3 regions of the Streptomyces sp. NPDC032822 genome follow, and region 3 is predicted to be linked to each of the others. Evidence: predicted binding sites of a transcription regulator. Region 3 holds the regulator's gene; each other region holds the start of a gene.
The links. The regulator HrcA, encoded in region 3, represses chaperone genes, less so after heat shock. The targets are predictions, from matches to a motif close to TTNGCACTCNGNNNNNCNGAGTGCNAA.
Positions count from the first base shown of each region.

Region 1: the regulator HrcA is predicted to act here: its motif matches at 1,035-1,061, upstream of groES (co-chaperone GroES).
Region 2: the regulator HrcA is predicted to act here: its motif matches at 1,395-1,421, upstream of groL (chaperonin GroEL).

Region 1 covers NZ_JBVIOL010000010.1:244,032-246,297, reverse strand. The annotation lists gene groL (chaperonin GroEL) at 1-462, opposite strand, end outside; gene groES (co-chaperone GroES) at 581-889, opposite strand; gene ACZ5VD_RS27880 (polysaccharide deacetylase family protein) at 1,111-1,965, opposite strand; gene ACZ5VD_RS27875 (polysaccharide deacetylase family protein) at 1,992-2,266, opposite strand, start outside.
Region 2 covers NZ_JBVIOL010000006.1:486,513-488,778, forward strand. The annotation lists gene groL (chaperonin GroEL) at 1-1,232, opposite strand, end outside; gene ACZ5VD_RS20285 (cold-shock protein) at 2,225-2,266, opposite strand, start outside.
Region 3 covers NZ_JBVIOL010000001.1:699,127-701,392, forward strand. The annotation lists gene ACZ5VD_RS03300 (DUF3097 domain-containing protein) at 1-23, opposite strand, end outside; gene ACZ5VD_RS03305 (MBL fold metallo-hydrolase) at 58-780, opposite strand; gene hrcA (heat-inducible transcriptional repressor HrcA) at 974-1,990, shown strand; gene dnaJ (molecular chaperone DnaJ) at 1,991-2,266, shown strand, end outside.

The DNA of each region.
Region 1 (2,266 bases), on a different contig from region 3:
CGTGTCCTGGGCGGACAGCCCGGCCACGGCGGCGATGTCGGACTTCTCGTCGATCGGCCGGGCGGTCGCGAGGAGCTCCTCGGAGACCGCGGCGACGGCCGCGTCGATGCCCTTCTTCAGAAGGGCGGGGGAAGCGCCGGCGGCGACGTTCTTCAGGCCCTCGCGTACGAGCGCCTGGGCGAGCACGGTGGCGGTGGTGGTGCCGTCACCCGCGATGTCGTTGGTCTTGGTCGCCACCTCCTTCACCAGCTGGGCACCGAGGTTCTCGTACGGGTCGTCGAGCTCGACCTCGCGGGCGATGGTGACGCCGTCGTTGGTGATGGTGGGTGCGCCGAACTTCTTGTCGATGACGACGTTGCGGCCCTTGGGGCCGATCGTCACCTTGACCGTGTCGGCAAGCTTGTTGACGCCGCGCTCGAGGGCGCGACGGGCGTCCTCGTCGAACTTCAGGATCTTCGCCATGGGAGCGGTTCAGCCCTCTCGGAAAACGTGGGTGAAACGAACTGCGCCCCGGCCGCCCGGCTTCATATGGTCGCGGGAACCCGGGGCGCAGCTCACAAGCAGATGTGCTTGAGGTGAATTACTTCTCGATGATCGCGAGCACGTCGCGGGCCGAGAGGACGAGGTATTCCTCGCCGTTGTACTTCACTTCGGTGCCGCCGTACTTGCTGTACAGCACGATGTCGCCGACGGCGACGTCGAGCGGAAGACGGTTACCGTCCTCGAAGCGGCCCGGGCCCACGGCCAGGACGACGCCCTCCTGGGGCTTCTCCTTGGCCGTGTCCGGAATGACCAGGCCAGAGGCCGTGGTCTGCTCGGCGTCGAGCGGCTGGACCACAATGCGGTCCTCAAGCGGCTTGATGGCAACCTTGGAGCTGGTGGTCGTCACGATCCGACCTCCCCCTTCGGAGATCTCACGGGGTTAACTGTCTGAGGTGGCGACCAGGTGGATCCGTCGTCGCGGGTGCCGGACCTGCCCGTCGCTAGTTGGCACTCTCCTAGGGGGAGTGCCAGACCCGAGACTATGACTGCGATTAGCACTCGGTCAAGCGGAGTGCCAATCCTGTGCGGCGCGGCGACCAGGTTTCCGGCAAGGACCGGAGGCGGAGGCTAGACGTAGTCCTCCAGGCGCCCCACCGTCAGTCCCCTCCGCTGGATCTCCCGCAGCAGCCGCGTCGTGCGCTCGGTGAGGGTGTCGTCGGCCGGCTCACCCGAGGGCACCGAGACGATGTCGCCCGGGCGCAGCCGGGGTTCGCCTCCGGTGAAGGTCAGGTCGCCGTTCTCCGCGGCGGCGCGCCACAGGACGACCGCGGCGAGGCCGCAGTCGCCGGCCGCGCGGCGGGTGGTGGTGTCGTAGGTGCCGTAGGGCGGGCGGAAGAGGCGGGGGCGGATGCCGAAGCGGGAGCGGAGTTTGTCCTGCTGGCCGCAGATCTCGGCGCGCTGGCCGGCGTACGGCAGTCCACGCAGCGCCGGATGGTCGAGGGTGTGGTTCTGGATGCTCGCGCCGACCGACTGGAGGCGCGCGAAGTGGCCGTACCCCGGTCCGACGACGCTGTCGGTGAGGAACATGCTGACCGGGAGCCGCAGTTCGCGGACGAGGTCGACGAACCGGGGGTCCTTCTCGGCGCCGTCGTCGTAGGTGAGGAAGACGACCGGGTCGGGGGTGCGGACGCGGTCGAGGACGGGCGGGAGTCCCCGGCCCGGAGGGCGCGTGGCGGGGGGCCGGGCGGGCGGCTTCGGGGCGACGGCCAGGGGGGCCGTGAGCCCCCAGCGGCGGTACGGCCGCTCGCCCGCGCCCTCCGAGCCGTACGACCCGGGCCGCTCGCCCGCCCCGCTCGGACCGTGCGACACCGCCCGCGCGGCCTTCTTGCCGAGCCGTTCGATGGGGTCGACGGACTGGGCGCAGCCGGCGAGGAGCGCGGTCACGAGGATCAGTTGCAGGGCCGCCGGCGTCCGCCGCCGCAGCCGTACGCACCCGGGCCCCCACCGCCTCACAGGTAGTCCTCCAGGCGGGCCACGGCGTACCCCTCCTGCGTGATCTTGTTCAGGAAGCGGCGGACCATGTCGGGCATCGTGCCCTTCCAGTCCTCCCGGCCCCGGAAGTGGCTGAGGACGATGTCACCGGGGTGGATCTTCCGGTCCCACTCGCGGTACTCCCAGTGGTCGACGAAGACCTCCTCGTTCCACAGGGGCGCGTACCGGACGCCGCAGGACTTCGCGGCGCGCAGGCTGTCCTCGTTGTAGTTGCCGAAGGGCGGGCGGAAGA
Region 2 (2,266 bases), on a different contig from region 3:
GCGACGATGCCCTCCTCGACGGCCGCCTTCGCGTTGCGAACGGCGTCCTCGATGCGGTGCTTGCGCTCCTTGAGCTCGACCTCGGTCGCGGCACCGGCCTTGATGACGGCCACGCCGCCCGCGAGCTTCGCCAGGCGCTCCTGGAGCTTCTCGCGGTCGTAGTCCGAGTCGCTGTTCTCGATCTCGGCGCGGATCTGGTTGACCCGGCCCTGAACCTGCTCGGAAGAGCCGGCACCGTCGACGATGGTGGTCTCGTCCTTGGTGATGACGACCTTGCGGGCCTTGCCCAGGAGGTCCAGGGAGGTGTTCTCCAGCTTGAGACCGACCTCCTCGGAGATGACCTCGCCACCGGTGAGGATGGCGATGTCGTTCAGCATCGCCTTGCGGCGGTCACCGAAGCCCGGGGCCTTGACCGCGACGGACTTGAAGGTCCCGCGGATCTTGTTGACGACCAGGGTCGACAGGGCCTCGCCCTCGACGTCCTCGGCGATGATCAGCAGCGGCTTGCCCGACTGCATGACCTTCTCCAGGAGCGGGAGCAGGTCCTTGACGGAACCGATCTTGGAGTTGGCGATCAGGATGTACGGGTCGTCGAGCGACGCCTCCATACGCTCCATGTCGGTGGCGAAGTACGCCGAGATGTAGCCCTTGTCGAAGCGCATACCCTCGGTGAGTTCCAGCTCCAGACCGAAGGTCTGGGACTCCTCGACGGTGATGACGCCTTCCTTGCCGACCTTGTCCATCGCCTCGGCGATGAGCTCGCCGATCTGGGTGTCGGCGGCGGAGATGGAGGCCGTGGAAGCGATCTGCTCCTTGGTCTCGACATCCTTGGCCTGCTCAAGAAGGGCACCGGAGACGGCCTCGACGGCCTTCTCGATACCACGCTTGAGGGCCATCGGGTTGGCGCCGGCGGCTACGTTGCGCAGGCCCTCCTTGACGAGAGCCTGGGCGAGCACGGTCGCCGTGGTCGTTCCGTCGCCGGCGACGTCGTCCGTCTTCTTGGCGACTTCCTTGACCAGCTCTGCGCCGATCTTCTCGTACGGGTCCTCGAGCTCGATCTCCTTGGCGATGGAAACACCATCGTTGGTGATCGTGGGCGCGCCCCACTTCTTCTCTAGGACGACGTTGCGGCCCTTGGGGCCAAGGGTGACCTTGACGGCGTCGGCGAGCTGGTTCATCCCGCGCTCGAGACCGCGCCGTGCCTCCTCGTCGAACGCGATGATCTTGGCCATGTGAAGTGGTCCTCCCGGACAGGGGGTGGATTTCTCCGGACCGCGCTGGCGCCCGCGACGGACGGCCTGCCTGCCTCGTGGTTCCTTGCCCCACCCGGCCTGCGGGCCTCACCGACCCGGTCCTCGTTGTCACTCTCACCTTCAGAGTGCTAACGCCAATGATTAGCACTCGCCCCTGCCGAGTGCAAGCGCCTCTCGAAGGTCGGGCCCCCACCACAGGCCTGTCACAGGCCGGGCGCGGACCGGGCGCGGGCCGCATTCAGACCGGGCGCAGGCCGGGCGCGGGCCGCGTTCGGACCGGGCGCAGGCCGGGCACGGGCCGCGTTCGAACCGGGCGCAGGCCGGGCACGGGCCGCGTTCGAACCGGGCGCAGGCCGGGCACGGGCCGCGTTCGAACCGGGCCCCGACGGGGTTCGGACCGGGGTCAGACCGGGCGCAGGCCATGTTCAGGCCGGGCGCGATCCGTGTTCGGACCGGCTTCGGACCGGGGTCAGACCGGGCGCGGGCCGTGTTCAGGCCGGGCGCGATCCGTGTTCGGACCGGCTTCGGACCGGGGTCAGACCGGGCGCGGGCCGTGTTCAGGCCGGGCACGGGCCGCGTTCGGACCGGGGTCAGGCCGGGCACGGGCCGCGTTCAGGCCGGGCACGGAAGGGGCGCGGACCGTCTTCAAGCCGGGCACGGGCCGCGTTCGGACCGGTCCCGACGGGGTTCGCACCGGGATCAGACCGGGCGCAGGCCATGTTCAAGCCGGGCGCGAACCGTGTTCGGACCGGGTCCCGACGGGTTCGGACCGGGGTCAGACCGTGTTCGGACCAGGGTCAGACCAGGCGCAGGCCGGGCTCGGAGCGGGCGCAGACCTGGGGCAGACCCGGGTTCGGGCCGGGCTCGGACCGGGTTCGGGCATGACGGAGGGCTCGTAACCCATGACTCCCCATGGGATACGAGCCCTCCGGTATTGAACAGAAGAACGTCGCTGTCAGTCGGCGCGTGCTTCAGCCGGCCGCGAGCCGGACCATATCCGCCTGCGGCCCCTT
Region 3 (2,266 bases):
AGGTCCGGAGAGTACGGGCGCATTCGGACGACGATAGGAGAAGACGCCGCCGGCCGGTCACGACACGCCGAAACGCCCGGCCAGCGCGTCCCGCTGCGCCCGCACGAACGCCGCGTCCACCACCGCTCCGTGACCGGGGACGTACAGCGCGTCCTCACCGCCCAGGTCGAGCAGCCGGTCCAGGGCGGCGGGCCAACGGGACGGTACGGCGTCGGGGCCCGCCTGGGGCTCCCCGGACTCCTCGACCAGGTCGCCGCAGAACACGACCGCCGGGTCGCCCGGTACGACGACCACGAGGTCGTGCCCGGTGTGCCCGGGGCCCACGTTCGCCAGCAGGACCGAGGGGCCGCCGTCCAGGTCGAGACCCACCTTGCCCCGCACCGGGTGGCGGGGGTGTACGAGGGTGTCCGCGGCCGACTCCGCCGCCCCGGCGTCGAGGCCGTTGCGCACCGCGTCCGCGCACAGGTGCTCACTCCGCTCCCGGAACACGTCGTCCGCGCCGGCCGCGGTCAGCACCTCCGCGCCCGCGAAGGCCGCCGCCCCGAAGACGTGGTCGAAGTGCGGGTGCGTGAGCGCGAGGAAACGCACACGGCGACCGGCGAGCGCCTCCGCCTGACGCCGCAACCGGACGCCCTCCGCGAGACTCGACCCGGCGTCGATCAGCAGCGCCCCACCCGCGCCCACGACCAGCCCGACCGTGCAGTCCCACCGCGGAAGACGGCACCGGCCGACCCCGGCGCCCAGCCGCTCCCACCCCAACTCTTCCCAAGTCACCGTCATACGGCGACGCTAGCGGGGAAGCATCCCCGGGCACGACCTCGCCGGGTACGGTCTCGCCCGGCGCGCCCTCGCGGGGGACCGGCCTTGCCCCGGGCGTACCCCACGGCCGTACACTGGCTCCGGGTGTGCTGGCACTCGGATGTGACGAGTGCCAGGCGAGGCGCTACGGGATCGACTTCTGGAGGTGTGCGCGATGCTGAGTGAACGCAGGCTCCAGGTGCTGCGCGCCATCGTCCAGGACTATGTCGGCACCGAGGAACCGGTCGGTTCCAAGGCGCTCACCGAGCGGCACAATCTCGGGGTCTCCCCGGCGACCGTGCGCAACGACATGGCGGCCCTGGAGGACGAGGGGTTCATCGCCCAGCCGCACACCAGCGCGGGGCGGATCCCGACCGACAAGGGCTACCGGCTGTTCGTCGACAAGCTGGCCGGCGTCAAACCGATGACCGGACCGGAGCGGCGCGCCATCCAGAACTTCCTGGACGGCGCGGTCGATCTCGACGACGTGGTGGCGCGGACCGTACGGCTGCTCGCGCAGCTGACGCGGCAGGTCGCCGTCGTGCAGTACCCGTCGCTCACACGGTCGACGGTGCGCCATGTCGAGCTGCTGTCGCTGGCCCCCGCGCGCGTGATGCTCGTCCTGATCACGGACACCGGGCGGGTCGAGCAGCGGATGGTCGACTGCCCGGCGCCGTTCGGCGAGGCCTCGCTGGCCGATCTGCGGGCACGGCTCAACAGCCGGGTCGCCGGTCGCCGGTTCGCCGACGTGCCGCACCTGCTGGAAGACCTCCCCGAGGGCTTCGACATCGAGGACCGCGGCACGGTCTCGACGGTGCTCTCCACTCTGCTGGAGACGCTCGTCGAGGAGAACGAGGAGCGGCTGATGATCGGCGGCACCGCCAATCTCACCCGCTTCGGACATGACTTTCCCCTCACCATCCGGCCCGTCCTGGAGGCCCTTGAGGAGCAGGTCGTGCTCCTCAAACTCCTTGGTGAGGCCGGGGATTCGGGCATGACCGTGCGTATCGGTCACGAGAACGCCTATGAGGGACTCAACTCCACTTCAGTGGTGTCGGTCGGCTACGGTTCGGGCGGCGAGGCAGTCGCCAAGCTCGGCGTGGTCGGACCGACCCGCATGGATTACCCGGGAACGATGGGAGCGGTACGCGCAGTGGCACGGTACGTCGGACAGATCCTGGCGGAGTCGTAAGTGGCCACGGACTACTACGCCGTTCTCGGCGTGCGCCGCGACGCGTCGCAGGAAGAGATCAAGAAGGCCTTCCGGCGGCTCGCACGCGAGCTGCACCCGGACGTCAACCCCGATCCGAAGACCCAGGAGCGGTTCAAGGAGATCAACGCCGCCTACGAGGTGTTGTCGGACCCGCAGAAGAAGCAGGTCTACGACCTCGGCGGAGATCCCCTGTCCCAGGCGGGCGGCCAAGGCGCGGGCGGCTTCGGTGCCGGCGGCTTCGGGAACTTCTCGGAC